4 regions of the Pseudomonas sp. GW458-11-26-14-LB4 genome follow, and region 4 is predicted to be linked to each of the others. Evidence: predicted binding sites of a transcription regulator. Region 4 holds the regulator's gene; each other region holds the start of a gene.
The links. The regulator FliA, encoded in region 4, starts transcription of late flagellar genes. The targets are predictions, from matches to a motif close to CTAAAGTTTNNNNNNNNNNNGCCGNTAA.
Positions count from the first base shown of each region.

Region 1 (7,459 bases), on a different contig from region 4:
TGTACCCGTCCATCTCCGGCATTTCGATGTCGGAGATCATCATCAGGAACTCTTCTTCCGGCTTCTTGCCCTCGTCGACCAGCTTGCGCAGGTAATCCAGCGCCTGCTTGCCGTCGTTCAACGCCACCACTTCGACGCCGACCGTCTGCAGGCAACGCGTCACCTGCTTGCGCGCCACCGACGAGTCATCGACCGTCAGCACCCGCAGCGACAACGCCTTGCTCTGGGTCTCGACATCCACCACGCCGACCGAAATCGCTTCCGGCGTCGGCGCAACTTCCGCCAGCACCTTCTCGACGTCGATGATTTCGACTAACTGATTGTCGACCCGAGTCACAGCGGTCAGGTAATGATCGCGTCCGGTGCCCTTGGGCGGCGGATGGATCTCTTCCCAGTTCATGTTCACGATACGTTCCACCGAGCGCACCAGGAAACCCTGCGTCTTGGTGTTGTATTCCGTGATGATCACGAACGGACTGTTCTTGTCTTTCAAAGCACCGGAGCCGGTCGCCATCGCCAGATCAAGGATCGGAATGGTCGCCCCCCGGATATTCGCCACCCCGCACACGACAGGACTGGACTTGGGCATCAGCGTCAGTTGCGGGCATTGCAGCACTTCCCGAACCTTGAACACGTTGATCCCGTAGAGCTGCTGGCCGTCGAGACGGAACAACAACAGCTCCAGGCGATTCTGCCCCACCAGTTGCGTGCGCTGGTTCACCGAATCCATTACACCAGCCATGCCCAGACTCCTACACCAACGCCAAGTGTTGTTGCGACGCACATTCATTGCTAAACGGCACGGCGCTTGCTTTTTAACTCGTATGAACGCTCAAACGACATTTTTCCGACGCCTGACATCTCCCCTCCGCAGAGGGCTTTGCGCGATGTCCGCCATTTGCCTTTTTTTCGCTGGCAGCCCTGCCGGTGCTGATGCGGTTACCTTGCCTGACATGCTTATCGGCGTCACTCAGGGCTTTCTTGAATTCACCGTAGAAGACTATCTGGCTACCAGTCAAACGGAAGGCCGTTATGAAATCGAGGTCAACCAGCTCGATCCACGCATGCGCATGCCTATGTGCGACAAGGAATTGACAGCGACACTGGAGAGTCCGGCACGCCCTCTGGGCCGTGTCACGGTCAAGGTCCGCTGCGAAGGCACCTCCCCCTGGACGGTGTTCGTGCCCGCTCAAGTCCGCCTGTTTCGCGAGATTGTGACCACCACGCGACCACTCAAACGCGCCGGCATCATCGAGCCTCAGGACGTGACGTTGCGCGAACGCGACGTCAGCACGATCAATCAGGGTTTCCTGACGTCGGTGGATGAAGCGATCGGACAAAAATTGACCCGACCAACGGTAGCCGATCAAGTCATTACCCTGGTGCATCTGGAACAGGCGGAAGTGGTTCGCAAGGGCGATCAAGTGGTGATCACCGCCCGCAGCGGCACCCTCGCCGTCCGCATGCCGGGCGAAGCCCTGTCGAACGGCGGCCTGAAAGAACAGATTCGGGTGAAAAACCTCAATTCCCAACGGGTTATCAAGGCGCAGGTTATCGCGCCGGGCCAGGTGGAAGTTGCCATGTGAGCGGCCATGTAGCGGTGATGTGAGCGGCTGTATGAACGGATGTTTGAAAAGCCTCTGAGTACTCAAGCAGAAAACTGGCGCTGACCAGAGCTGTTCCCTAAACTGTGCCGCAGCAGGATCTGCAACGGCGCATGCAAGCTCATTGCTAAATGAGCCTAAAGTTTTCCAGGGGATGGCCGAGAACATGGCAAGCGTCCAAATTCCCAGAGGTTTTTAACATGGTCATCGATTTCAGCCGTTTGAACAGCTCCTCGTCACTTACGGGCAGTACACGTACCAGCAACGCCAAGGAAACCGCCGAAACCGGCACCTCCGCGCCGCTGAATACCCCGGCCGAACAGGCCAGTACCGCAAAAAGCGGGGAATCGGTACACCTCAGCAATGAGGCTCAACAGTTGCAGAAGGTCACTGACAAGCTGCGCGATCAGCCTGCCGTCGATAAAGCCCGCGTGGCCGAGTTGAAAGCAGCGATTGCCGATGGCAGCTACAAGGTCGACAGCAACCGTGTAGCCAGCAAACTGCTTAATTTCGAAGCCCAGCGCTAGGCCTCGGTCAGCGCCAGGCTTTTGGACGCTTAAAACCCAAGGCCAGCCATGCACGACACTAATTTATTGCAACTGATCACCGACGACTTTGCTCCAGCTCAACAATTGCTGGAGTTACTGCAAACCGAGTCCCTCGCCTTGCACGGTCGCGACATGCCTCTGCTGGAAGAAATTCTGGCGCGCAAACAGGCATTGATCATTCTGCTCGAACAGCATGGCCGCAAGCGCAGCGAAATCCTCGCCAGTCTCAATCTGTCGCTCGACCGCGCAGGCCTGGAACAACTGGCCAGCCAGTCGAGCATCGGCGATCAGTTGCTGAGCCAGAGCGATGTCCTGACCGACCTGATTGCCCAGTGCCAGGCGGCCAACGTCAAGAACGGCCAGTCGATCATCATGCAGCAGGCCGCCACGGCCAATCAGCTGAAAATCCTCACCGGCGGCGAGCCTCCCGCGCTCTATGACGCCAGTGGCACCTTCTCCAAACTGCAGAAACCGCGCGCGCTCAGCCAGGCGTGATGCTTTCTTCTATGCTTGCGCCCTATCAACGTGCGAAACATGCTGGCAAAATACTGGCCAGCCGTAGTCAAATTTTGTCTGGAGATTGATTTAACGTGTCCAACGATGACGCTCCGCAGCCCCCAAAGGTGCTCACCACGCCCCTGGAGATCTCCAGCAATCTGCGCCAGCTGCAAGAGAGCCACGATCCGCTGATCATCACCTTTCACGAGCGTAGCCAGCGCTTCCAGAGCTACCTGATTGAAGTCGATCGCGAAAACGGTTCGATCAAGCTTGATGAAATGATCCCGCGCGACGGCGAACGTTTTCTGGAAGCAGGCGAACCGTTCAAGGTTGAGGGCTTTCATGATGGCGTGCGCATCGCCTGGGAATGTACAGGAACGCTGAGCATCAAGGATTCCGACGGCGACCGCTTCTACACCGGCGACCTGCCCACCGAAGTGGTTTATCACCAGCGCCGCAATGCCTTCCGCGCCGCCCTGAAGCTGACCGACCTGGTCAGCGTCGAACTGGGTGGCGAAAAGCTCAAGTCGCCGATCGGCGGCAAACTGCTGGATATCTCTGCCACCGGTTGCAAGCTGCGCTTTGAAGGCGATATCACCGACCGCCTGCAATTGGGCCAGGTCTATGATCGCCTGATCGCCGCACCGCTGTTCGGCAACCAACCGGTATCGGTCGAGCTGCGTTACCTGCACTTCGAAGAAAAGCTCAACATCACCTTCGCCGGCCTGCGCTTTCACAACATCAGCGGCCCGGCGGCCCGCAACGTCGAGCGTTTCGTTTATCAACTGCAGCGCGAAGCGCGTCGGTTCGATAAAGACGATCTCTGATCGGCAGGTATAAAAAACGGGCAGCCACTGCGGTGACTGCCCGTTTTTTTGTGCCCGATTCAAGGCTTGGCGGGGCTGATATCTGGCCCGTCACTCTCAACTGTCGAGTCGGTTGGCACGTCAGGTTCCGGCTGGGGTTCCGGCTCAGGAACGACCGTATTCTGCATCTGCTCCTGCACCACCTGCTCGTCGACTCGCGGGTCAAGCGCTGCCACCAGCGGCGAACTGGACATGCTGTCCGGCATCGCCACGTGATGCAGCGGTGCATCGTCCACCTGGTGCAGATTGGTCACGGCTTTCGGTCGGATCCGCCACACCAGCACCAACGCGAAAAAGGTGAAGAACGCATACAGGCTCTGCGGCCCGAACAGCTTCATCAGCACCCCGGCCGCCAGCGGCCCGATACTGGCGCCCACGCCGTAAGTCACCAGCAGCATCGCCGTCAGCGACACCCGGCGCTCGCCTTCAACGTGGTCGTTGGAAAACGCCACCGCCAACGGGTACAGGCAAAACTGCACCAGCGAGCAGAGGAAGCCGACCACGAACAGAACCTCCAGCGGCACCTGCGGCAGGATCGCCAGCGGCAACGCGGCAATCGCGAGGAACAACGCAAAGCAGCGAATCAGCAGCGCCCGGTCATAGCGGTCGGACAACCAGCCCAGCGGCCATTGCACCACCAGCCCGGCAAAAATGCAGCTACCCATGAACAGACCGACCTGCTCGGTGGACAACCCCTGCTGCGAAGCATACAGCGGCGCCAGACCGTAGAACGAACCGATGATCAGCCCGGCCCCGAGCACCGTACTCAGCGACTGCGGCACGCGCTTGATAAAGAAGCGCGGCTCCATCGGCGCCGGATGCAGCGGCGCCGGGTGAATCCGTCGGGTCAGCGCCACCGGCACCAGACACAGGGCAAAGCACAGCGCGACCAACATCAGCAGTTCCAGGCCAAGGCCCGGGTGCATGACCAGAATCAGCTGACCGAGCACCAGCCCCAGGTACGACGCAATCATGTAGCCGCTGAACACCAGACCGCGCTGATTGGCGTCTGCCTGCTCGTTCAGCCAGCTCTCGATGACCATGTATTGGCACATCATGCCGAGGCCGACGATGGTCCGCAGCACCAGCCAGGCCGGCAGCCAGTCCACCAGGCCATGACCGAGCACCGCCGCACCGACGATCCCGGCACACGCCGAGTAGGCACGGATATGCCCGACCCGAGCAATCAGGCGGTGACCGATCTTGCCGCCCAGCACCAGACCGAAATAGTTGGCCGCCATCAACGCACCGACCCACAACCCGTCGACATGGTCGGCAGCCAGACGCAAAGCCAGATAAGTAGAAAGAAGGCCCGAGCCGATCAACATCATCAGCGAGGCGAAATACAGCGCTCGAAAGGATTTCCAGATTTGGCGCATCGGCGTTCCGAGCGGCTCCTTGCGGTAAGTATCGGGCTATCAAACGATAGCCCGACGGCGACATGTCGTCAGGCCTGGGCTGCTAGAACACGGCGTTCCCAGGGAGTGATTTCGTCAAAGAAACTGGTCAACTCCATGGTCTTCGAAGCGATGTAGCCTTCGATGAACTCCGTGCCGAACAGTTCCTTTGCAAGCTGGCTGCGTTTCAGACGTTCGAGCGCCGCGTGCAAGGTACACGGCAGCGAAAGATTGTCCGGCACTTCGAACTCGCCCTGAATCGCTTCGCTTGGTTCGAGTTCATGCTCAATGCCGTACAAGCCGGCGGCCAGGCTCGCGGCGATCGCGAGATACGGGTTGGCATCGGCGCCCGGCAAGCGGTTCTCGACCCGACGCGCAACCGGCGAACTGGCCGGAATGCGCAGTCCGGCGGCGCGATTGTCGTGGGACCAGCAGGCATTGTTCGGCGACGCAAACGGATGGCACAGGCGCTGATAGGAATTGACGTTCGGCGCGAACAGCGCGGTGAAGTCAGCCATGCCCGCCTGCTGCCCGCCGATGAAGTGGCGGAACATCGCAGTCGGCTGACCGTCCGCATCGCTGAACACATTCTTGCCGCTGCCGATCTCGACGATGCTCTGGTGAATGTGCATCGAACTGCCCGGCGTGTGCGCCAGCGGCTTGGCCATGCACACCACGGTCAAACCGTGTTTGAGCGCGACTTCCTTGAGCAGGTGTTTGAACAGGAAGGTCTGGTCGGCCAGCAACAGCGGATCACCGTGCAGCAGGTTGATCTCGAACTGGCTGACGCCCATTTCGTGCATGAAGGTATCACGCGGCAGACCGAGGGCCGCCATGCATTTATAGACTTCACTGAAGAACGGCCGCAGACCGTTATTGGAGCTGACGCTGAACGCCGAGTGACCGTCCTCGCGACGACCGTCGAGACCGACTGGCGGCTGGAACGGTTGGTTCGGGTCGGTGTTCGGAGCGAACACAAAGAATTCGAGTTCGGTCGCCACCACCGGCGCCAGACCTAGGGCTGCGTAGCGGGCGATGACTTTCTTGAGCTGACCACGGGTCGACAGGTTGGAGCTTTCGCCGGTCAGCTCGTCGGCATCACAGATGGCAAAGGCCCGCGGCTCTTCACTCCATGGCAACGGATGGATCTGCGCCGGATCGGCCACCAGCGCCAGGTCACCGTCATCGCTGCCATAGAATTTCGCGGCGGGATAACCACCCATGATGCATTGCAGCAGCACCCCCCGGGCCAACTGCAAACGCCGCCCTTCGAGGAAACCCTCGGCGGTCATTACCTTGCCACGTGGCACACCGTTCAAATCCGGCGTGACACATTCAATCTCATCAATGCCCGTCAATCGCTGCGCGAGTGAACGCTGGCCATCGGTTGTCATGACGCAATCCTTGTTATTGTGCGAGCCGCGAACGGCGACCCGGACAAAATAGGCTTCGGCTGTTCGGAATATCAAGCAGCAGCCAACAAAAAGAATTCCGGTCGATGAATCGGTGATTCAGGGCAGGTAAATACTGAACACGCCGCCGCCCAACGGGCCGCCATTACGAATCTCGGTCCGACCGCCAACACCGTTGCGCTGATGCAGCGCAGCGATGCGTCCGGCGAAGTACAGACCCAGCCCGGTGCTGCCACTGCTGTGGTTGATGCCCTGCACGTAATCGGACTGGCGCTCGAGCATTTCGGCCGGGTAACCGTCGCCGTCGTCATTGATGCTCAGCACCAATTGCCCGGCTTCGTCGCTGACGGTGATCAGCAGCGATTCACGGGCGTAACGGATCGCGTTGTTGATGCAGTTGCCCAGCACCGAGGCGATCAGTTCACGATCAAAGAAACCCAGCGGACTCAGCGGATCGACTTCGTAAGTGGCCAGAATTCCGCGACTGGCGAATACCTCTTGATGGGCCGCCAGCTGCGCCTCGATAAAATCGTCCAGCTCGTGATAGGCCGGCTGCAACGGCATCTGATTGACCCCGAGCTTGTACAGCCCGAGCAGTTGCACCAGCATGCCGTTGAGGTGGGCGAACTCGAAGTCGATCACGCCCTGCTCCGGCCCCTGGCGCTGCGCTTCGGGCAGACGCGCCAGCCATTGGCTGTGGGCCTGCATCAGCATCGCCAGAGAGTTCTTCATGTCGTGCACGGTGGAGGCGATCACCGTGGAAAAATCCAGTGCCTGCTCGTCTTGGTTCATTCGCCAAACGCCTTGCTTTTCAGCTTCTGATAACGCGGATAACGCGCGTCGGTGTCGGGCATCAGACCCACCAGTTTCAGGCAGGCCCGACATTCTTCCAGCTCCGCCGACGGCACATTGGTGTCGGTGCCGTGCAGCAGCGACTGGGCCATGTTCAGCGCGATACTGATATTCTTCGGTTGCATCTTCAGCGCCTTGCGGAACACCTCGCGGGCCTCCACCAGGTTGCCGGTCTTGTACACGCGCACGCCCTGACGGTTGAGGTCGGCGGCAGCGTTGCTGGAGCTGAGAATAGTCGGGTCGTCGGTGAGCTTGGCGATGTCTTTCATCACCGTCGGGTCA
Region 1 covers NZ_JBWKYU010000021.1:63,460-70,918, reverse strand. Annotated here, with positions in the region: gene AC07XZ_RS23755 (chemotaxis protein CheV) at 1-742, opposite strand, end outside; gene flgA (flagellar basal body P-ring formation chaperone FlgA) at 825-1,586, shown strand; gene flgM (flagellar biosynthesis anti-sigma factor FlgM) at 1,805-2,131, shown strand; gene AC07XZ_RS23740 (flagella synthesis protein FlgN) at 2,180-2,647, shown strand; gene AC07XZ_RS23735 (flagellar brake protein) at 2,743-3,477, shown strand; gene AC07XZ_RS23730 (MFS transporter) at 3,537-4,895, opposite strand; gene AC07XZ_RS23725 (glutamine synthetase family protein) at 4,964-6,205, opposite strand; gene AC07XZ_RS23720 (sensor histidine kinase) at 6,425-7,117, opposite strand; gene AC07XZ_RS23715 (tetratricopeptide repeat-containing response regulator) at 7,114-7,459, opposite strand, start outside.
Region 1: flgM (flagellar biosynthesis anti-sigma factor FlgM) is a predicted target of FliA. The motif match lies at 1,742-1,769, and genes of this name have one in related genera.

Region 2 (7,459 bases), on a different contig from region 4:
AGCAGTTTCGCACCGTCCATGTCACGCGCCACCAACAGCGTCGTAGTGCGGTCATCGAGAGTAAACGGCTGATCGTACTGGTCCAGCAGCGTCCAGGGTGCCAGTCGCTCACCTATTTCCAGCGCATGGGCCCATAGCGGAACGACAGCGAACAACAACAGCCAGCGAAATTTCACATTCAGCCCCTTTCATTCGACGTTAATACACGGTGCCCTCAGTCTACACCGCCCCTCCCGACTGCCCACTGATGCACTTTGCCGCGCGAACGCTTTCTGCTTGTCGCAATTGAACGCTAAGCTAGGGCCTATGGATGACTCAGATTATTTACGCCTGCTGACCATCGCGGCCGAGCAAGCCAACGCATTCCTGTCCAATGCCCGCAAATGGGAGCGTGAGCGTTGGGTCTGCCAGCGCCTGCTGCAAGGCTTGAACATTCCTTATCGCGCCGACGAATTCGCCCCGGCCGGTGAGCCGCCGGACGTTTTGTTTCGCGACGCCAATTTCGAGGTGTTTTTCGTCCTCGACGAAGGTCGTCGGCTGAACGACGAATGGCGCGATGAGCTGCAACGTCGGCGCAGTGCGTTTTCCCTCAGCCAACTGGTGAGGCGTGAAGCCAAGCCGCGGCGGATTCCGGCCAATGAATTTCTGCTGAGACTGGCGCCGACCTTGCGCAAGAAAGCGCACAACTACAAGGAACGCGGCATGGATCTCGGCGAGCTGGACATCATTGCCTTCGCCAGCCTCAAACGCGAAGTGCTCGACCTCAACAGCCATTTTCCGCCGCCCACCGAATATTTGCGTCAGGGCTGGCGTTCGCTGTCGCTGGTCGGGCCGACCTTTGCCCGGGTGTTGTTCGCCCATCCCGATGCCCCGGACTTTCTGCGCGGTAACCTGGGGCGCAGCATCGTGTTCGATGTCGGGATCAGCCTGTGACGCCACTTCAACAATTGATTGCCGATGTTCCGCAGACCGGATGCGTGCGCTGGATTGGCGTGCGCCCCGAGTCACGGGGGCCGATGCTTGCGCTCGATGCGGTGGAGGCGCGGCTTGAAGCCGGGCTCACTGGCGATCACGCTCGTCCCGGGGTGCGCAATGCGCGGCAGGTGACGCTGATTCAGTGGGAGCATCTGGCCGTGATCAGCGCCCTGATGGGCCGGTCGGCCGAACAACCGGTCACGCCTGAAGATCTGCGGCGCAATCTCGTTATAAGCGGGATCAACCTGTTCAGCCTCAAGGGGCGGCGCTTTCGCATTGGTCAGGCGATTTTCGAAACCACGGGCTGGTGCCAGCCGTGTGCGCGCCTGCAAAACAACCTTGGCCCCGGAACATTCCAGGCCGTGCGCGGGCATGGCGGAATCACCGCACGAGTGTTACAAAGCGGGATCATTCGCCTCGGGGACAGTGTGTCTGTCGAACCGGTCCCGGACAGTGGCTATGCTGCGTTCAATCCCGGTTGAAAACCGCTGTAGCGTGTTCTCATTCAGTAACGTCTACCTGACGAGGCCTTTATGACCAGCCGCCTGAACCCCGAAGACCAGAAGCATGTCGAAGAGTACCTGCAGTTGTCCCAACACCGTGTCGAGCGCCGGCCATTCCGGCCGTGGATGCTCCTGGTGCTGGTGCTGGCAGTGACTATTGGTCTGGGCCTGTTGAGCCGACTTATCAGTTACCTGACGCTATGAGCTGCATCGCGCTCGCTCGGGTAGCCGTACCGATTTCCTTTCAAAACCTTGCGAGCTATCCCTATGTCCCATCGTATTGTCATTGTCGGCGGCGGCGCCGGCGGTCTGGAGTTGGCTACCCGTCTGGGTAAGACTCTGGGCAAACGCGGCACCGCCAGCATCATGCTGGTTGACGCGAACCTCACGCACATCTGGAAACCGCTGTTGCACGAAGTGGCCGCCGGATCGCTGAACTCTTCCGAAGACGAACTCAACTATGTCGCCCAGGCCAAATGGAACCACTTCGAGTTCCAGCTGGGGCGCATGAGCGGGCTCGATCGTGAGCAGAAGAAGATCCAGCTGGCTGCCACCTACGACGAAAACGGCGTTGAGCTGGTTCCGGCGCGGGAAGTGCCCTATGACTCGCTGGTGATCGCGGTCGGCAGCACCACCAACGATTTCGGCACCCAGGGCGCCGCGCAACACTGCCTGTTCCTCGACACCCGCAAACAGGCCGAGCGCTTCCACCAGCAACTGCTCAATCACTATCTGCGTGCTCACGCCGGGCAGACCGATGTGGTCCAGCAGATCAGCGTGGCCATCGTTGGCGCCGGCGCCACGGGTGTCGAACTGGCGGCCGAGCTGCACAACGCCGCCCATGAACTGGCGGCTTACGGTCTGGACCGAATCAAACCGGAAAACATGCACATCACCCTGATCGAAGCCGGGCCACGGGTGCTGCCAGCCCTGCCTGAGCGCATCAGCGGGCCGGTGCACAAGACTCTGGAGAAACTCGGGGTCAACGTGATGACCAACGCGTCGGTCAGTCAGGTCACCGCCGACAGCCTGATCACCGCCGATGGCAACGAGATCAAGGCCAGTCTGAAAGTCTGGGCCGCCGGGATCCGCGCACCGGGTTTCCTCAAGGACATCGACGGTCTGGAAACCAACCGCATCAATCAGCTGCAAGTGCTGCCGACGCTGCAGACCACCCGCGACGAAAACATTTTCGCCTTCGGTGACTGCGCCGCCTGCCCGCAACCGGGCTCGGATCGCAACGTTCCACCTCGGGCCCAGGCCGCGCATCAACAGGCCTCGCTGCTGGCCAAGTCGCTGAAACTGCGCATCGAAGGCAAGACCCTGCCGGAGTACAAGTACACCGACTACGGCTCGCTGATTTCGCTGTCGCGTTTTTCGGCGGTGGGTAACCTGATGGGCAACCTGACCGGCAGCGTGATGCTTGAGGGCTGGCTGGCGCGGATGTTTTACGTGTCGCTGTACCGCATGCACCAGATGGCGCTGTACGGGCCGTTCCGCACGGCGATGCTGATGCTGGGCAGCAAGATCGGACGCGGCACCGAGCCACGCCTGAAGCTGCACTGATGTAATAACACCGTGGGGGCGGGCTCGCCCTCACGGTGTTTTGTCTTCTACTGTATCTGCCCCCTGCTTTCCCCACCTTCGCTTACAAACGTCCCGCTCCTCGACACAGACGCGATACACCGCCACCGCTTAATGGCCACACCCGAGCACAACTGCTCCGGCTTGATCGCCCTTAACGTGTGGTTGCGCAGTGCAACCGAAGGAGAATGCAATGTCCCGTACTTCGAAAATCGGCAAAAACTCCCTTGGCCTGGTCGGTGCCGTACTGGCCGGCGGCCTGATGCTGTCCGGCTCGGTGTTCGCCGCGCAACCGCTGGCCCAGGGCTACATGGTTGCCTCGGCTGAAACCTCGGTGAAAACCCCGGAAGGCAAATGCGGTGAAGGCAAATGCGGCGATGCGTCGATGGCCAAGACCGACACCGATGGCGACGGCAAGGTCTCGCGCGCCGAGTTCCTGAAGGTCGCGCCGAAGTCCGACTTCGACAAGATCGACACCAACCACGACGGCTTCATCGACGAGCAAGAGGCGTACAACAACGTCAAGGCCAATTTCGAAGCCAATGGCAAGAAAATGCCGAAAGGCTTGTTCGAACACCTGAAAGACCAGGATGGTGCCTGATTTTCAGCCTGCCCGACAAAACAAGCCGCGCGATCTCTGACGAGAAGCGCGGCTTTTTCACGCCTGCACTGATTACAGCTGGAAGCGCCGCACCATGCCCTGCAGGGCGTTGGCCAGTTGCGACAGTTCATGGCTGGATGCGTTGGTTTGATCGGCACCCGCCGCCGAGCGCACCGACAGATCGCGAATGTTCACCAGATTGCGGTCCACTTCCCGCGCCACCTGCGCCTGTTCTTCGGCGGCGCTGGCGATCACCAGATTGCGCTCGTGGATTTCGTGTACCGAGGCCGTGATCGTCTGCAACGCTTCACCAGCCCGCTCGGCCAGCACCAGCGTGGTGGCCGCCCGCGAGGCGCTGGCCTGCATCGACTCCAGCGCCAGGCTCGAACCGTTGCGCATGCCCTGCACCATCTGCTCGATTTCCTGGGTCGATTGCTGCGTGCGATAAGCCAGCGCCCGGACTTCATCGGCAACTACCGCAAATCCGCGCCCGCTCTCCCCGGCCCTCGCCGCTTCGATGGCTGCGTTGAGCGCCAGCAGGTTGGTCTGTTCGGCGATCGCTCGGATCACGTCCAGCACTTTGCCGATGTTTTGCGACTGATTGGCCAGTGATTGCACCAGCTCGCCGGTGTGCTCGACTTCGCTGGCCAGGGCGTTGATAGCGCCGGCGGTTTCGCTGACCCGTTCCTGGCCCAACTGTGCCGACTCGCTGGACTGGCGGGTAGCGTCGGACGTCGACACCGCATTGCGGGCAACTTCCTCGACCGCCGTGGTCATCTCGTTGACGGCGGTGGCGGCCTGTTCGATCTCGTTGTTCTGCTGTTGCAGCCCTTGCGTGCTGTCGTGGGTGACTGCGCTCAGTTCGTCGGAAGCGGTCGCCAGTTGCGTGGCCGAGCCACTGATGCCCTGCAGGGTTTCGCGCAGGTTCTGCTGCATGGTCGCCAACGCCTTGAGCAAGCGGCTGACTTCATCATTGCCGTGGGTTTCGATCGGACGGGTCAGATCGCCTCTGGCGACGTGCTCGGCAGCGTCGACGGCGGCGCTCAAGGGGCGAACGATGCTACGGGTCAGCAACATGGCCAGGGCCACGGTTGCCAACGCCGCCAGAGCGATGAACAAGGTCACGATGGTGCGCGAGGTTTCGTAGTGGGCGGCAGAGTTCTGGCTTTCGGCGGCGACCTGGCGGGCGAACAGATCGGCCAGGTCATTGAGTTGTTTGCCGGAGCCGTCGACCACGGTTTTCATGTCGACCAGCAGCAGCTTGGTCAGCTCGTCGCGCTTGCCTTGCTCGGCAAGGGTGAATGACTGAGCGATGCCGGTGCGGTAGGCAGCAAAGGTCTTCTTGAACTGATCGTACAACTGCTGCCCTTCCGGGGTGGTTACCAGTCGGTCGTAGGCGGCGATTTTCTCGCTCAGTTCCTTGTCGCGGGTGTCCATCTGGCTGCGGTAGGTGGCGATGTTGGCCGGATCCTGATCCAGCGCCATGCGCAGGGAAATGGTGCGAATGCGCAACATGATTTCGCGGATCTCGTCGCCGCCGCGAATGCTCGGCAGCCACTGCGTCTCTACCGCCACTTCGCTGTCGCGGATGCTCGACATCTGCCCCAGCGCAAACACCCCGAGCAACGCCACGAGCACCGCAATCAGGGCAAAGCCCAGGGCGGCACGGGGAGCAATATTCAACTGACGAAGCAACATGACGAACGCCCTTTTTCTTGTATTGGCAGAATTCAGGAGCGCTTGATGCGGCAGGCCCCTTTCGTTAGCGGGCTATCGGCAAGTTGTATGACGACTTGAATGAAACATTTCCGCAGGGCAAAAAAAATCCCCGTATCTTTCGATACGAGGATTTTTAATATGGTCGGGGTAGGGGGATTCGAACTCCCGACATCCTGCTCCCAAAGCAGGCGCGCTACCGGACTGCGCTATACCCCGGTAAAAAAAAGGCGACCTTTCAAAGATCGCCTTCTTCGATCAGCGCTTTTGGCCTCTGATCTTAAGATTCGATCCCAGTATTACCTGGTTTCAAAAATGGTGGGTCGTGTGGGATTCGAACCTACGACCAATTGGTTAAAAGCCAACTGCTCTACCAACTGAGCTAACGACCCAAAAATGGTCGGGGTAAGGGGATTCGAACTCCTGACATCCTGCTCCCAAAGCAGGCGCGCTACCGGACTGCGCTATACCCCGGTTTGAAATTGGCTCCGTGACCAGGACTCGAACCTGGGACCCAATGATTAACAGTCATTTGCTCTACCGACTGAGCTATCACGGAACTACATATTTCAATTTACAACGGTGAAACTTGCAGCTTCTCGACATCGTTTTCGCATCGCTGCGTTCGTGTGTCTGAGGCGCGCTATTCTACAACCTAGAACACCTCTGTCAACCCCCTAAATTGCTTTCAAGTTAATGATTTGCAACTTATTTCAGATTTCTGCCCAGTGAGCTGAAACCGTGTTGGTGACTGACTGCGGGGCGCACTTTACAAGCCTTTTCCTTTGAGTTCAACAGCCTGGCGAAAAAAAAGGCCTCGCATTGCGAGGCCTTGATTACTTCACCACCGTCGAGCGTCAGTTGAACGTGATCTCGTCGTTCTCCACCACACCGGTCGCAGTCTCGCCCGGCATGAAGCGTCCCGACAGGATCAACTGCGCCAACGGGTTCTCGATCCAGCGCTGGATCGCCCGCTTCAGCGGCCGTGCGCCGTAGACCGGGTCGTAACCGACGGCAATCAGCTTGTCCATCGCTTCCGGGCTCAGTTCCAGCTTCAGCTCGCGCTCGGCCAGACGGCTGCGCAGACGGCCCAGCTGGATCTCGGTAATGCCCGCGATCTGATCCCGCGCCAATGGCTCGAAGATCACCACTTCGTCGACCCGGTTGATGAACTCCGGACGGAAGTGGGTGGAAATCGCATCCATCACCGCTGCCCGTTGCGCTTCACGATCACCGACCAGTTCCTGGATCTGCATCGAACCGAGGTTGGAGGTCATGACGATCACGGTATTGCGGAAGTCCACCGTGCGGCCATGACTGTCGGTCAGACGGCCATCCTCCAACACTTGCAGCAGGATGTTGAAAACGTCCGGGTGCGCCTTCTCGACTTCGTCCAGCAGGATCACCGAGTAAGGCTTGCGCCGTACCGCTTCGGTCAGGTAACCGCCCTCTTCGTAGCCCACATAGCCCGGTGGTGCACCGATCAGCCGCGCCACGGAATGTTTCTCCATGAACTCGGACATGTCGATCCGCACCATCGCCTCTTCAGTGTCGAAGAGGAATTCGGCCAGCGCCTTGCACAGCTCGGTTTTACCGACACCGGTCGGGCCGAGGAACATGAACGAGCCGCTCGGGCGATTCGGGTCGGATAACCCGGCACGGGAGCGCCGCACCGCGTTGGCCACGGCAACCACTGCTTCGTCCTGGCCGATCACGCGTTGATGCAACAGGCTTTCCATCTTCATCAGCTTGTCGCGCTCGCCTTCGAGCATTTTCGACACCGGAATACCGGTCCACTTCGAAACGACTTCGGCGATTTCCTCTTCGGTCACCTTGCTGCGCAGCAACTGGTTTTCGCTCTTGCCGTGCTGGTCGACCATTTGCAGGCTGCGTTCCAGATCCGGGATCACCCCGTACTGCAACTCGGCCATGCGGTTCAGGTCGCCTTTACGGCGCGCGGCTTCCAGTTCCTGACGGGACTGTTCGATCTTCTGCTGAATCTGTGCAGAACCCTGCACCTCGGCTTTTTCCGAGCTCCAGATTTCTTCCAGATCCGAATACTCACGCTCGTGGCGGACGA
Region 2 covers NZ_JBWKYU010000004.1:261,186-268,644, reverse strand. Annotated here, with positions in the region: gene AC07XZ_RS07985 (FAD/FMN-containing dehydrogenase) at 1-176, opposite strand, end outside; gene AC07XZ_RS07980 (DUF1780 domain-containing protein) at 307-933, shown strand; gene AC07XZ_RS07975 (MOSC domain-containing protein) at 930-1,457, shown strand; gene AC07XZ_RS07970 (DUF3094 family protein) at 1,509-1,682, shown strand; gene AC07XZ_RS07965 (NAD(P)/FAD-dependent oxidoreductase) at 1,746-3,044, shown strand; gene AC07XZ_RS07960 (HvfA family oxazolone/thioamide-modified RiPP metallophore) at 3,256-3,663, shown strand; gene AC07XZ_RS07955 (methyl-accepting chemotaxis protein) at 3,736-5,361, opposite strand; tRNA gene AC07XZ_RS07950 (tRNA-Pro) at 5,522-5,598, opposite strand; tRNA gene AC07XZ_RS07945 (tRNA-Lys) at 5,696-5,771, opposite strand; tRNA gene AC07XZ_RS07940 (tRNA-Pro) at 5,777-5,853, opposite strand; tRNA gene AC07XZ_RS07935 (tRNA-Asn) at 5,863-5,938, opposite strand; gene clpB (ATP-dependent chaperone ClpB) at 6,237-7,459, opposite strand, start outside.
Region 2: AC07XZ_RS07955 (methyl-accepting chemotaxis protein) is a predicted target of FliA. The motif match lies at 5,434-5,461, and genes of this name have one in related genera.

Region 3 (7,459 bases), on a different contig from region 4:
GGTTGTCGGAACCTGCCGGCGTTCCCACCCTCACCTTAAACACAAGCCCTTTCTGTAAGCCTGATTACTTCAGTTTGCAGGACATTTCTCTTTTCCCGCCCAGACCTTGTAGCGCCCTTCCATAGGCCTAAATTGGGTTCTTCCTTCGCACCTATGCGATCTCCGAGGAACCCCATGCAGACCTATCATTTGTTCATCAGTCACTCGTGGAACCACCCCCACGCCCACGACAATCTGGTGCGCCTGCTCGGCGCTCAACCCGACTTCTGCTTCAAGAACTTTTCCGTGCCACCGCACAATCCGATCATGGGTGCACGCACCGACAAGCAGCTTGAAGAGGCGATCGAAAACAAGATCCGGCCGTGCTCGGCGGTGTTGATCATGGCCGGCATGTATTCGACCTACAGCAAGTGGATCAACAAGGAAATCGAGATCGCCAGACGCATGGGCAAGGTGATCATCGCGATCAAACCGTTCGGTGCCGAACGGATTTCCACCGTTGTACGCAATGCCGCACATGCCGAGTGTGCGTGGAACACCCAGAGCATCATCAAGGCCATCCGCCTGCACACGGCGGTGTAACCATGCGCAAGGGACTGTTTATCGGCATCAACCACTACACCCACGTCGCGCCACTGAGCGGCTGTAACAACGATGCGATGGCAATGGCCTCGGTACTGGAGCGCCACGCCAACGGGCGGCCGAACTTCAGCAGCAAGGTACTGACTTCAGCCGAGGAGAACCTGACACTCGACACGATGAAGCAACAGATCCGGGAGCTGTTTTCCGGCGACTGCGATGTGGCGCTGTTGTACTTCGCAGGCCATGGCCAGTTCGACACCAGCATCGACGAAGGACTGCTGATTCCACAGGACTTCCGGCACGGCGGCGAAGGCATTCGCATCAGCGACATTCTGACGTGGGCCGATCAGGCACCGCACATCAAGAACAAGATCATCATCCTGGATTGCTGCCAGGCCGGCGCAGCAGGTGCCATGCGCAGTCTGCGCGGTGGCAGCAGCGTGATCGGCGAAGGCATGACCATCCTGACGGCCTGCAAGAAAGAACAATCGGCGCTGGAAAGCCGTGGCCACGGGGTGTTCACCGATCTGCTGTTGCAAGCCCTGCACGGCGGCGCAGCCAATGTATTGGGCAAGGTCACGCCGGGCAGTGTGTATTCGTTTGTCGACAATGCGCTGGGGGCATGGGAACAGCGGCCGGTGTTCAAGACCAACGTGTCGCAATTCGTACCGCTGCGCGAAGTCGCGCCGCTGATTGCCGAAGAAACACTGCGCAAGCTCAAGGACTGGTTTCCCGAGCCGAGCTTCGTCTTCCGGCTCGATCCCAGCTACGAACCCACCGAAGCGGCATTCGATCCCGATCACGGCGATGTCTTCAAACAGTTGCAGATGTGCAACCGCCACAGCCTGATCGAACCGGTCGACGCCGAGCACATGTACTACGCCGCCCTCCACTCCACCGGCTGCCGCCTCACTGCACTCGGCGCCTATTACCGAGAGCTAGCGCTCAAAGGACATTTCTGATGCCCGTATTCATCAGCTACCGCCACGGCGATCGCGCTCAGGCGATTGCCATCAACAGCCGCCTGGTTCAGGCCAATATCAAGACCTACCTTGATGTGCTGGATCCTGAATCCCAGACCACCGACGACATCACGGGTGTCATCACCCGTAACATCACCGAGTGCAGCCACCTGCTGGCCGTGGTGTCGGAAAAGACCGCACTGTCGTGGTGGGTGCCGTTCGAAATCGGCGAGGCGACCATCAGCCACCGACGAATCTGCTCGTTCAGAACCGGGCCGGCGGAGCTTCCGCACTACCTGGACAAATGGCCGAAGCTGAGCACCGATCGGGATCTGGATTTCTTCATCGATGCTTACCGCACCGAAGGAAGCGTCAAGCGTTCCATGACCCTGGATTCGGTCACGGCAAATCAGTCAACCCGAACCGCCAATCGACACAACGCCGAAGTGTTTCATGACGCGCTGAAAAACCGTATTCGACGCGGGTTTTAGTCAGCCCGAGCGCCGCAGGGAATACGTCTGTGACCAGCCTTCCCACCGGACACAAAAAAGCCGACATCGCTGTCGGCTTTTTTGTGGGTCACTGCTTCGGCGCGGGAGCCGGTGCAGCAGGCGCCGGGGCTGGCGCCGCGGCGCCCGGTTCGGTCGGTTTCGGCAGCGGGTCGTCGAACAGGTTCAGCCGTTCGCGCAACTCGTGTGCAGGCACCGGCTGCTGATCTGCCGGCAAGGCGTTCGGGTCGACCGGGGTGGCCGGCGCCGCGCCGTTCTGGCCTTGATCTGCCGGTTTCGACGGGTCGGCACCTTGCGAACCTTCGATGGCCGCCTGGGCCTTCTTGGTCAGCACCACGATGTCGATGCGGCGGTTGACCGGGTTGAACGGGTTCTCCTTGTCGAACAGTGCCGACGAGGCGTAACCAACAACCCGCGCCACTTGAGCATCCGGATAACTGCCCGCCACCAATGCACGCCGGGCGGCGTTGGCACGGTTGGCCGAAAGCTCCCAGTTGCCGAAATCGCCGTTGCCCACGTAAGGCTTGGCATCGGTGTGACCACTGATGCTGATCTTGTTCGGCACCGCCTTGATGGTGTCGGCCATGGCCAGCAGGATGTCTTCGAAGTACGGCTTCAGGCGTGCAGAACCGGAGTCGAACATCGGCCGGTTCTCGGCGTCCATGATCTGGATGCGCAAGCCGTTCGGCGTGATTTCGAACAGGATCTGATCCTTGAACTTCTGCAGTTGCGGGTTCTCGTCGACCTTGTTCTGCAGTTCCTGCAGCAACAGTTCCAGGCGTTCCTTCTCGACCTGCTCGGCCATGCCTTCAACCTGTTCGGTGTCGACCGTGACCTTGTCCGGTTGCGGCTGCGACTTCACTTCAGGGTTGAGGGTGTTTTCCGGCGCCAGGGTCGGCGTACCGCCCAGATCGATGATGTACGGCGTGCCGCTCTCGGAGAAACCGACCGGATCCTTGAAGTAACCGGCGATGGCGATCTTCTGTTCCGGGGTCGCGGTGGACAGCAGCCACAACACCAGGAAGAACGCCATCATCGCCGTCGCGAAGTCGGCGAAGGCGATCTTCCACGCCCCGCCGTGATGCCCGCCGGCGATGCGCTTGACGCGCTTGATGATTATCGGCTGGTTATTTTCCATGACTTAGCGACCGCGAACGGCTTGTTCCAGCTCGGCAAAGCTTGGACGGTGAGCCGGGTACAGAACCTTGCGACCGAACTCGACAGCCAGCGACGGCGGCATGCCGGAAGCCGAAGCCACCAGCGAGGCCTTGATGGCTTCGTAGACGTTCAGCTCTTCCTTGGCATCGTGCGCCAGGGAGTGCGCCAGCGGGCCGAAGAAACCGTATGCCGCGAGAATACCGAAGAAGGTACCCACGAGTGCCGCACCCACGTGCAGACCGATGGACTTCTGATCGCCCTCACCCAGGGAGGCCATGGTCACCACGATACCCAGTACCGCCGCGACGATACCGAAACCCGGCATGGCGTCGGCAATGCCGTTCACCGCGTGGGACGGATGCTCGAGGTCTTCCTTCAGGCTGTACAGTTCCATGTCGAACAGGCCTTCCAGCTCGTGGGGAGCCATGTTGCCGGAGGACATGATGCGCAGGTAATCGCAGATGAACGCGGTCATGCGTTCGTCTTTCAGTACCGCCGGGTACTTGGCGAAGATCGGGCTCGCGGCGGCGTCTTCGATATCGCCTTCGATGGCCATCATGCCTTCGCGGCGGCTCTTGTTGAGGATCTCGTAGATCAGGCCCAGCACTTCCAGATAGAACGTGTGGCTGAAACGCGAACTGAACATGCTCAGGGATTTCTTGAGCACGTGCATCGTCATGTAGCCGGGGTTGGCCTGCAGGAATGCACCGAGTGCAGCACCGCCGATGATCATCACCTCGAAGGGCTGGATCAGGGCGGCAATCTTGCCGTGGGAGAGCACGTATCCGCCGAGCACGCTCGCGAATACGACGATGATGCCGATAATTTTAGCCATAGGTAGAAAGGTACTTGTTTAAGTCGGGTTCAAGGTCATATTCGGAAGTTAAAAAATCTCTTCTTCTACTTATCGGCAAAACTGCGCCAGACTATAGCCAGTTCAGGCGAAAAGCCAATTTAGCCCATGCCGGGCGCGTCTACAGTCAGTGAAGATCTCGTCCAGACATGGCTAATGAAACGAACGTCCCACACGTAAAACCGACCACACTCGATGGCTGGGTGAAGCTGCTCGACAGCGTTCGCCTGCCGGTGCCGCAAGATGCCCATGACCGGGTCTGCCGGGCGATTCGCGATGACCGCAGCTCGCTGCGCGACATCGCCGACCTGATGCAGGACAGCCCGGCACTGGCCCTGAGCATCATCCGCGAAGCCAACCGCCACACCCACGGCAACATGACTGCGCCGGCGGAAAACCTCGAAGTGGCGATCAATCGCCTCGGCCTTGGCCGCACCGAAGAACTGCTCGCGCGCCTGCCCGCCGAACCTTCCGCACAGATCCCCCAGGCCCTGCGCCAGTTGCAGATGATCAGCCAGCACGCCACGCAACAGGCCAACGGTTTTTTCGCCAGCCGCCTCGCACGTTTGTGGCAGGACATCCATTGGGGCAGCCTGCTGTTTCTCTCGCCGCTGTGGCCGTTGGCACTGACCTTTCCCCAATTGCTTGAAGAGTGGGAAGTGCGGGTTATCCACAAGGGCGAATCAGCGCGCGTCGTGGAAAAGCAGTTGTTCGGCGTGCGCCTGCTGAAAATCGGCGAAGCGCTGGTGGAAGCCTGGCGTCTGCCGATCTGGGTGCAACAAGGTTATCGGCTGCTGCTGACCGAGCAGCGCGAACTGGTCAAGGTCCTGCGCATTGCCCGCGATGTGGATCATCCGTTGCGCCAGCAAAACCGCCTCGACGACGATCCGACCCTGCGTCGCTGGCTCAATCAGCCGGCCAACACCGTGTTGCTGGCCAACGGTCTGGCACTCTCGGCGCAACAGGCCTGGGACAGTCCGCACAGCGAGCGCTGGCAATTCCTGACCAGCCTCTATCTGCAAATCTCGATGGACGAGGTGCAACAACAGTTGCACCAACAGGCCGCCGTCAGCGCTCGCCATCATTCCATGCCGGATCTGTGGCACCCGGCGGTTTCGCTGCTTTGGCCGTGGGGCACCCGTCGTCTGCCTGCCGGAATGCTGCCGGCTGCGGCGCCATCCGCTGACGACCTGACCCAGTGGCGCCGGCAATGCGCCGAGCTGCTGGCCGTGCCAAGCCGCTTCACCAATGCCATGAGCCTGACTGTCGCCGCCCGTGAGGCGCTGGTCGCCAGCGGCATGCGTCGGGTGATGATCCTGATGGCCGACCGCAGCCACGCCAATCTGCGCGTCCATCAAACCTCGGGGTTGCCGAAGGAAGCCGCTGCGCTCAATTTCGTTGTCAGCCAGAGTTCGGTGCTGCAACGCTTGCTCGCGCAGCAGGCGCAAGTGCGGATCACCCCGGACAACAATGCCCAGTTTTCCGCTCTGCTGCCCCCCTCGCTGCGCACGCTGTTCCGGGGCGAGCACCTGTTCCTGCGTTCACTGGTGAACAACGGCCGGGTGATCATGATCGTGGTCGCCGACCAGGGTGGCGGGCCGTTCGCCGACATCACCGTGCAAGCCTTCGGCAAAACCGCGCAGTGCATCGAGAAAGCCCTGCACAGTTTTAGCCAGCGCGGCCAATGACAGCTACAATCCTTCCCCTTTGTGCTCTGGAGACCTCACATGTCTGATTTCTCTGGCCTGGCCCTGGTGATCGAGCCGAGCGACCTGCTGCCGCGCCTCGAATCCCGCGATCTGATTCTGGTGGATCTGACCAGTGCCGCCCGCTACGCCGAGGGACACATTCCCGGCGCACGTTTTGTTGATCCGAAACGCACCCAGCTGGGTCAGGCGCCGGCTCCGGGCCTGTTGCCGAGCAAAGAGAAACTCGAAGAACTGTTCGGCGAGCTGGGTCATCGCAAGGACGCGGTCTACGTGGTCTATGACGACGAAGGCGGCGGCTGGGCCGGGCGCTTCATCTGGCTGCTCGACGTGATCGGCCATGACAAATACCACTACCTCGACGGCGGTCTGCCGGCGTGGCTGGCGGAAGGCTCGCCGATGTCGATCCAGATTCCTCCAGCGGCGGGCGGCCCGGTTGCCCTGACCCTGCACGAGGAACCCACCGCCACCCGCGAATACCTGCAGAGCCGTCTTGGCGCCGCTGACCTGGCGATCTGGGACGCTCGAGGTCCGCTGGAGTATTCCGGCGAAAAGGTCCTGGCGGCCAAGGGCGGGCACATCCCCGGCGCGGTCAATTTCGAATGGACGGCGGGCATGGATCAGGCGCGCCAGCTGCGCATCCGTACCGACATGCCGCAGATCCTCGAAAACCTCGGGATCACCAAGGACAAAGAAATCATTACCCACTGCCAGACCCATCACCGGTCCGGTTTCACTTATCTGGTGGCCAAGGCCCTCGGTTATCCGCGGGTCAAGGGCTACGCCGGTTCCTGGGGCGAATGGGGCAACCACCCCGACACCCCCGTCGAGCTTTAAGGATTTTTAAGGACAGTCATGAAAGAGCGTTTGTTTATCATCAGCCAGTACCTGCTGCCTCATCACCTGCTGTCGCGCCTGGCCGGCTGCGTCGCCGAGTGCCGCGTGCGCTGGTTCAAGAATGCCTTCACCACCTGGTTCGCCAAGCGTTATCAAGTGGACATGTCGCAGGCGCTGGTTGAAGACGTGACCGCTTACGAGCACTTCAACGCCTTCTTCACCCGCGCGCTGAAAGACGGCGCACGTCCACTGGACCAGACCCCGGGCGCAATCCTCAGCCCGGCCGACGGTGCGATCAGCCAGCTCGGTCCGATCGAACACGGTCGTATCTTCCAGGCCAAGGGCCACAGCTTCAGCGTGCTGGAACTGCTGGGCGGCGACGCGGCCAATGCGGCGCCGTTCATGGGCGGTGAATTCGCGACTGTTTACCTGTCGCCGAAGGACTACCACCGCGTGCACATGCCGCTGGCCGGCACCCTGCGCGAAATGGTCTACATTCCGGGCCGGATCTTCTCGGTCAACCAGACCACCGCGGAAAACGTTCCTGAACTGTTCGCCCGCAACGAGCGCGTGGCGTGCATCTTCGACACCGAGCGCGGGCCGATGGCCGTGGTGCTGGTGGGCGCGATGATCGTGGCATCGATCGAAACCGTATGGGCCGGTTTGGTCACGCCGCCGAAGCGCGAGCTGAAAACCTTCCGTTACGACGAAGCCGCCCGTGCGCCGATTCATCTGGAAAAAGGTGCGGAACTGGGGCGCTTCAAGCTGGGTTCGACCGCGATCGTGCTGTTCGGGCCGGATCAGGTGAAATGGGTTGAAGAACTGAGAGCCGGCTCGCCGGTGCAGATGGGT
Region 3 covers NZ_JBWKYU010000006.1:150,103-157,561, forward strand. Annotated here, with positions in the region: gene AC07XZ_RS10195 (TIR domain-containing protein) at 175-582, shown strand; gene AC07XZ_RS10200 (caspase family protein) at 585-1,544, shown strand; gene AC07XZ_RS10205 (toll/interleukin-1 receptor domain-containing protein) at 1,544-2,035, shown strand; gene motB (flagellar motor protein MotB) at 2,124-3,191, opposite strand; gene motA (flagellar motor stator protein MotA) at 3,195-4,046, opposite strand; gene AC07XZ_RS10220 (HDOD domain-containing protein) at 4,214-5,752, shown strand; gene AC07XZ_RS10225 (rhodanese-like domain-containing protein) at 5,792-6,607, shown strand; gene asd (archaetidylserine decarboxylase) at 6,626-7,459, shown strand, end outside.
Region 3: motA (flagellar motor stator protein MotA) is a predicted target of FliA. The motif match lies at 4,116-4,143, and genes of this name have one in related genera.

Region 4 (7,459 bases):
CATTACCGCCAAAGATCCGGCTTTCGGCCTGGAGGCGGTGTGGATCGAAGTCAGCCAGCGCGCCCAGGCGCAATCGCTCGGTTATACCGTGGTCGATGCCAGCACCGTGGTTGCGACCCACTTGAACCAGATTCTGTACAAGCACTCCAGCGAGCTGATCGGCCACGAAGAAGTCCAGCAACTGATGCAATTGCTGGCCAAGAGCTCGCCGAAACTGGCAGAAGAGCTGGTGCCCGGCGTGGTCACGCTGTCGCAGTTGCTCAAAGTATTGCAGGCGTTGCTGGCCGAGCACGTGCCGGTGCGCGATATCCGCAGCATTGCCGAAGCCATCGCCAACAATGCCGCCAAGAGTCAAGATACCGCCGCTTTGGTGGCCGCTGTGCGGGTCGGCGTATCCCGCGCCATCGTCCAAAGCATTGTAGGGACTGAGTCGGAGCTGCCAGTTATCACGCTGGAGCCAAGGTTGGAACAAATATTGCTCAATAGTCTGCAGAAGGCAGGACAAGGCTCGGAAGAGGGCGTTCTGCTGGAGCCGAGCATGGCCGAGAAGCTGCAGCGTTCGCTGATCGAAGCGGCGCAGCGCCAGGAAATGCAAGGTCAGCCGGTGATCCTGTTGGTAGCAGGCCCGGTTCGCGCGATGCTCTCGCGCTTTGGTCGCCTGGCAGTTCCCGGACTGCATGTGCTGGCCTACCAGGAAATTCCGGACAACAAGCAAGTGACCATCGTTGCGACAGTAGGGCCCAACGGCTGAGGTAGTGGTTTATGCAAGTTAAGCGTTTTTTCGCCGCCGATATGCGTCAGGCCATGAAGCTGGTTCGTGATGAGCTGGGCGCTGATGCCGCCATCATTGGCAACCGCCGCATTGCCGGCGGCGTCGAGCTGACGGCGGCGCTCGATTACAAACTGTCGGCGCTGGCCCCGCGTGTTCCGAACATGGAACTCGAGGATGAGCTGCGCAAGACCCAGTCGCGCATCGTCACCGCCCAGGCCGAACTGAGCTTGCGTGGCGAAGCCGACGGCAACACCAATCGCCAGTTGTTCGCCGGGCTGCCGTTGACGGCCGGCCTGCCGCTGACCGCTGCCGAGCCGCTGACCGAACCGACCTACGAAGCTCCGGCTCGTCCGGCGCCGGCGCCTGCAGCGGTTTCCGCTGGCGTTGACCCGCGTGCACTGGATTCGATGCGTTTCGAACTCAACAGCCTGCGCGAACTGATGGAAGTGCAACTCGGCACCCTGGCCTGGAACCAGCTGCAAGGCAGCCGTCCGGCCCAGGCCAATCTGTACCGTCGTCTGCAACGCATCGGTTTGTCCGGCCCGTTGTCCCGTGATCTGCTGTCGATGATCACCGAGATCGACGAACCTCGTCAGGCCTGGCGCATGCTGCTGGCGCACCTGGCACGAATGATTGCCGTACCGGAAGTCGAGCCGCTGGAAGAGGGTGGGGTGATTGCGATGGTCGGTCCTGCCGGCATGGGCAAGACCACCACGCTGGCCAAACTGGCCGCCCGCTACGTGCTCAAGTACGGCGCGCAGAACATCGCGCTGGTGAGCATGGACAGTTTCCGTATCGGCGCGCAGGAGCAGCTCAAGACTCTGGGTCGCATCCTTAACGTTTCGGTGACTCACGTCGATCCGGGCCAGTCCCTGGTGCAGGCGCTGGATCCACTGCTGCGCAAACGCGTGGTGCTGATCGATACCGCCGGCCTGCAAGCCAGCGATCCGGCCCTGCGCATGCAGCTGGAAAGTCTGGCCGGTCGTGGCATTCGCTCAAAAAATTATCTGGTCCTGGCAACCACCAGCCAGAAACAGGTTCTAACCGCCGCTTATCACAGTTACAAGCGTTGCGGGCTGGCCGGCTGCATCCTGACTAAACTGGATGAGACGGCCAGCCTTGGCGAAGTGCTGAGCCTGGCGATCAGTCACGAACTGCCGGTCGCCTACCTGACCGATGGGCCGCGTATTCCGGATGATCTGCATCTGCCGCGCCGTCATCAACTGGTCAGCCGCGCCGTCAGTGTGCAAATGCAGGAAGAACCCAGCGAAGAAGCCATGGCTGACATGTTCGCTGATATCTACCACAGTCCGACCAAGCAGGTTGGCTGAGGTAATGAACCGTTTTTGTACCTACATCGATGGTCTGCCATGCATTGTTCCGGTTGTGAACGCGCAGCCAGTAATGTGGCCTCCGTCTATGCAAGACAAGGTAAAGAAATAACATGGGCAGCATGCATCCCGTACAGGTGATCGCGGTGACCGGCGGCAAAGGTGGCGTCGGCAAGACTAATGTGTCAGTGAACTTGTCCCTGGCGCTGGCAGAGCTTGGCCGTCGGGTCATGCTGCTGGACGCCGACCTGGGGCTGGCGAACGTCGACGTTCTGCTGGGCCTCACACCCAAACGCACCCTGGCCGACGTGATCGAAGGCCGCTGCGAGCTGCGCGACGTGCTGTTGCAAGGCCCCGGCGGGATCCGCATCGTGCCGGCCGCTTCCGGCACCCAGAGCATGGTTCACCTGAGCCCGGCCCAGCATGCCGGCCTGATTCAGGCGTTCAGCGACATCGGCGACAACCTCGACGTACTGGTGATCGACACCGCTGCGGGTATTGGTGACTCGGTAGTCAGTTTCGTGCGCGCGGCCCAGGAAGTGTTGCTGGTGGTCTGCGACGAGCCGACCTCGATCACCGACGCCTACGCGCTGATCAAACTGCTGAACCGCGATTACGGCATGAATCGCTTCCGCGTCCTGGCCAACATGGCCCAGAGCCCGCAGGAAGGTCGCAATCTGTTCGCCAAGTTGACCAAGGTCACGGATCGCTTCCTCGACGTCGCCCTACAATACGTCGGCGCGGTGCCCTACGACGAAAGCGTGCGCAAGGCGGTGCAGAAGCAGCGTGCGGTCTATGAAGCCTTCCCGCGTTCCAAGTGCGCACTGGCGTTCAAGGCGATCGCACAGAAGGTCGACACCTGGCCGCTGCCCGCCAACCCGCGCGGCCACCTCGAATTTTTCGTCGAGCGCCTCGTGCAGCAAACGGCAGGACCTGTGCTATGACCGCCAGCGGTATGAATTTCTACAAGAAGTCGGCGCGTGACGCGCAGTACGAGCTGATCGAGCGTTACGCGCCACTGGTCAAACGCATCGCCTACCACTTGCTGGCGCGATTGCCGGCCAGTGTGCAGGTCGAAGACCTGATCCAGGCCGGGATGATCGGCCTGCTCGAAGTCTCGACCAAATACGACGCCAGCAAGGGCGCCAGTTTTGAAACGTACGCGGGCATCCGGATCCGCGGTGCGATGCTCGATGAAGTCCGTAAGGGGGACTGGGCGCCACGCTCGGTTCACCGCAATACCCGTATGGTCAGCGACGCAATTCGCTCGATTGAAGCTAAAACCGGCCGTGACGCTAAAGATCACGAAGTTGCGGCCGAACTCCAATTGAGTCTCGACGATTACTACGGGATTTTGAACGACACCCTGGGCAGCCGGCTGTTCAGTTTCGACGACCTGTTGCAGGACGGCGAACACGAAGGGCTGCACGAGGATGGCGCCAGTGCTCATCTGGAGCCGTCGCGCGATCTGGAAGACGAACGTTTCCAGGCCGCGCTGGCGGACGCGATTGCCAATTTGCCGGAGCGTGAGCGACTGGTGTTGGCGCTGTACTACGACGAAGAGCTGAACCTCAAGGAGATCGGTGAAGTCCTTGGCGTCAGTGAATCGCGGGTCAGCCAGTTACACAGCCAGTGCGCGGCCCGCTTGCGGGGGCGTTTGGGGGAGTGGCGAGCGCGCTGAAGGCAGTGTGGGGACACTGCGAACGAGGCTGGTGCGGTGGTGAACGGCACCGGTCTTGATCTGTTGTGCTCCAGACAGTCATCGAGTGTTTTGCCGGATTGATTGAAATGGCGCGTCCAGGTGCTGGGCGCGTTTAAGACTGCTTGGAGGTCGAATTGAACAAAGACATGAAAATCCTCATCGTTGATGACTTCTCAACGATGCGGCGGATCATCAAGAACCTGTTGCGTGATCTGGGGTTCACCAACACCGTTGAAGCCGACGATGGCACCACTGCCATTCCGGTACTCAACAGCGGCAGCATCGACTTTCTGGTGACCGACTGGAACATGCCCGGCATGACCGGTATCGACCTGCTGCGCCACGTGCGTGCCGATGAAAAGCTCAAGCACCTGCCAGTGCTGATGGTGACCGCTGAAGCCAAGCGCGAGCAGATCATCGAAGCGGCCCAGGCCGGCGTTAACGGCTACGTGGTCAAACCTTTCACGGCCCAGGCGTTGAAAGAAAAAATCGAGAAGATTTTCGAACGCATCGGCTGATGAACGCGCGGGGGAGCTATGGAGCATAACGAATCTTCACAGGGCGATTTTGAGTCGACCCTGAAAAAACACGCGGTCGAACTGGTCGAGAGCCTTGAAAAAGGCAAGTTCGGCGACGCTGTGCAACTGATCCATGAGCTCAATCAGACCCGTGACCGTGGCCTGTACCAGGAAGTGGGCAAGCTCACGCGTGAACTGCACAGTGCGATCGTCAATTTCCAGATCGATCCGCACATGCCACAGGCTGAGGAAGTGTCGCAAATCACCGACGCTACCGAGCGCCTGGGCTACGTGGTCAAACTGACCGAAGCTGCCGCCAACCGCACCATGGATCTGGTGGAAAGCGCGACCCCTGTGGTCAATGGCCTGGCTGACGAAGCCCAGGCCTTGAGCGCCGATTGGAGCCGCTTCATGCGCCGTGAGGTCGGGGCTGAAGAGTTCCGTGAACTGGCGCGCCGGGTCGACGGTTTTCTGGCACGCAGCAGCGCGGACAACCGCGCGGTGTCGAGCAATCTGAACGACATTCTGCTCGCCCAGGATTACCAGGACCTCACCGGTCAGGTGATCAAGCGCGTGACCCAATTGGTCACCGAAGTCGAAAGCAACCTGCTCAAGCTCGTGCTCATGGCCAGCCAGGTGGACCGCTTTGCGGGCATCGAACATGACCGTGCGGCGATGCTTGCTGAAAAAGATCCACAAAAACATCTCTCGCAGGGTGAAGGTCCGCAGATTCATGCCGATAAACGAGAAGACGTTGTGTCCGGTCAGGACGATGTGGACGATTTGCTATCCAGCCTTGGATTTTGAGTTTTTTTGGGTTTTTAGACCTGTAGGAGCACCCCATTAATGAGCTTCGGCGCCGATGAAGAGATCCTTCAGGATTTCCTGGTTGAGGCCGGCGAGATTCTTGAGCAACTGTCCGAACAACTGGTCGAGCTGGAAAGCCGCCCGGATGACGCAGATCTGCTCAACGCAATTTTTCGCGGTTTCCACACTGTAAAAGGGGGCGCCGGCTTCCTTCAGCTCAACGAGCTGGTGGAGTGCTGTCACATCGCCGAAAACGTGTTCGACATCCTGCGCAAGGGTGAACGACGCGTCGATGCAGAACTGATGGACGTGGTGCTCGAAGCGCTGGACGCGGTGAACAGCATGTTCAGCGAAGTCCGCGATCGCAGCCCGATCACCGCCGCCACCCCGGAACTGCTGGCCGCCCTGGCGCGTCTGGCCGAACCGCAATCGGCGGATGAAGCCCCGGCTTCGCCTGTCGCCGAGATGATCGAAGAACTGGTCGTCGAAGGTGATTCGGGTGACATCACCGATAACGAATTTGAACAGTTGCTGGACTCGCTGAACGCCGTCAAGGCCGAAGCCGAAGCCCCGGCGGCTGCCGCTGCACCTGCTTCCACCGAAGCGGCCAGCGATGAAATCACCGACGCCGAGTTCGAGTCGCTGCTCGACCAGTTGCATGGCAAAGGCCAGTTCGCGGCCGACGCCGTGGCACCGGCGGCCGCTGCACCTGCTGCTCCGGCGGCGGGCGACAGCTCGGACATCACCGACGACGAATTCGAGGCCTTGCTCGATCAGTTGCACGGCAAGGGCAACTTTGCCGTTGATGCGCTGGAGTCGGCGATTGCTTCGGTTCCTGCAACGGCTGCTCCGGCAGCGGCTGCGGCCGGTAGCGATCTGATCAGCGATCACGAGTTCGAATCGCTGCTCGACGATCTGCATGGCAAAGGCAAGTTCACTGACGTCGCCACCGGTGCGGTCGTGACTGCCGGCAATGCTTCGGCTGTCGCGGCGCCTGCTGCGAAGGCCCCGGCCGCTGCGGCAAAACCTGCTGCGAAAGCGCCTGAGCCGAAAGCCGAACCGGCCAAACCGGCTGCCGCTGCGGCACCGGCTCCGGCCCGTGCACCGGCGACGCCGCCACCGGAAAAACCGGCGAGCGAAGCCGAGACCACCGTGCGTGTGGACACTGCACGTCTCGACGAAATCATGAACATGGTCGGCGAGCTGGTACTGGTGCGTAACCGTCTGGTGCGCCTGGGCTTGAACAGCGGCGACGAGTCGATGCAGAAGGCCGTGTCGAACCTCGACGTGGTCACCGCCGACTTGCAGACCGCGGTCATGAAGACCCGGATGCAGCCGATCAAGAAAGTCTTCGGCCGCTTCCCGCGTCTGGTTCGCGACCTGGCACGCCAGCTCAAGAAAGAGATCAACCTGGAACTGGTGGGCGAAGAGACCGACCTCGACAAGAACCTCGTCGAGGCACTGGCCGACCCGCTGGTCCACTTGGTGCGCAACGCGGTTGACCACGGCATCGAGTCGCCGGAAGAACGTGAAGCTTCGGGCAAGGCCCGTGGCGGCAAGGTGATTCTGGCGGCCGAGCAGGAAGGCGACCACATCCTGCTGTCGATCTCCGACGATGGCAAGGGCATGGACCCGAACGTCCTGCGCGCCATCGCCGTGAAACGCGGTGTGATGGACAAAGATGCCGCCGATCGCCTGAGCGACACCGAGTGCTACAACCTGATTTTCGCCCCGGGTTTCTCGACCAAGACCGAGATCTCCGACGTGTCCGGCCGCGGTGTCGGCATGGACGTGGTGAAGACCAAGATTTCCCAGCTCAACGGTTCGATCAACATCTACTCGACCAAGGGCCAGGGCTCGAAGATCGTCATCAAGGTGCCGCTGACGCTGGCGATCATGCCGACCCTGATGGTGATGCTCGGCAACCAGGCGTTCGCGTTCCCGCTGGTGAACGTCAACGAAATCTTCCACCTCGACCTGTCGACCACCAACGTGGTGGACGGCCAGGAAGTGGTGATCGTGCGGGACAAGGCGCTGCCATTGTTCTACCTCAAGCGCTGGCTGGTCAGCTCTGCCGCTCACGAAGAGCAGCGCGAAGGCCATGTGGTGATCCTTTCGGTGGGCACCCAGCGGATCGGCTTCGTCGTCGATCAACTGGTCGGCCAGGAAGAAGTGGTCATCAAGCCATTGGGCAAGATGCTCCAGGGAACTCCGGGCATGTCCGGCGCCACCATCACCGGTGACGGCCGCATTGCACTGATTCTCGATGTTCCGAGCATGCTCAAGCGTTACGCCGCACGGCGTATTTGAATCCGGGGCGGCGGGGCGA
Region 4 covers NZ_JBWKYU010000002.1:292,956-300,414, forward strand. Annotated here, with positions in the region: gene flhA (flagellar biosynthesis protein FlhA) at 1-751, shown strand, start outside; gene flhF (flagellar biosynthesis GTPase FlhF) at 763-2,103, shown strand; gene fleN (flagellar synthesis regulator FleN) at 2,217-3,047, shown strand; gene fliA (RNA polymerase sigma factor FliA) at 3,044-3,784, shown strand; gene AC07XZ_RS04145 (chemotaxis response regulator CheY) at 3,952-4,323, shown strand; gene AC07XZ_RS04150 (protein phosphatase CheZ) at 4,342-5,130, shown strand; gene AC07XZ_RS04155 (chemotaxis protein CheA) at 5,170-7,440, shown strand.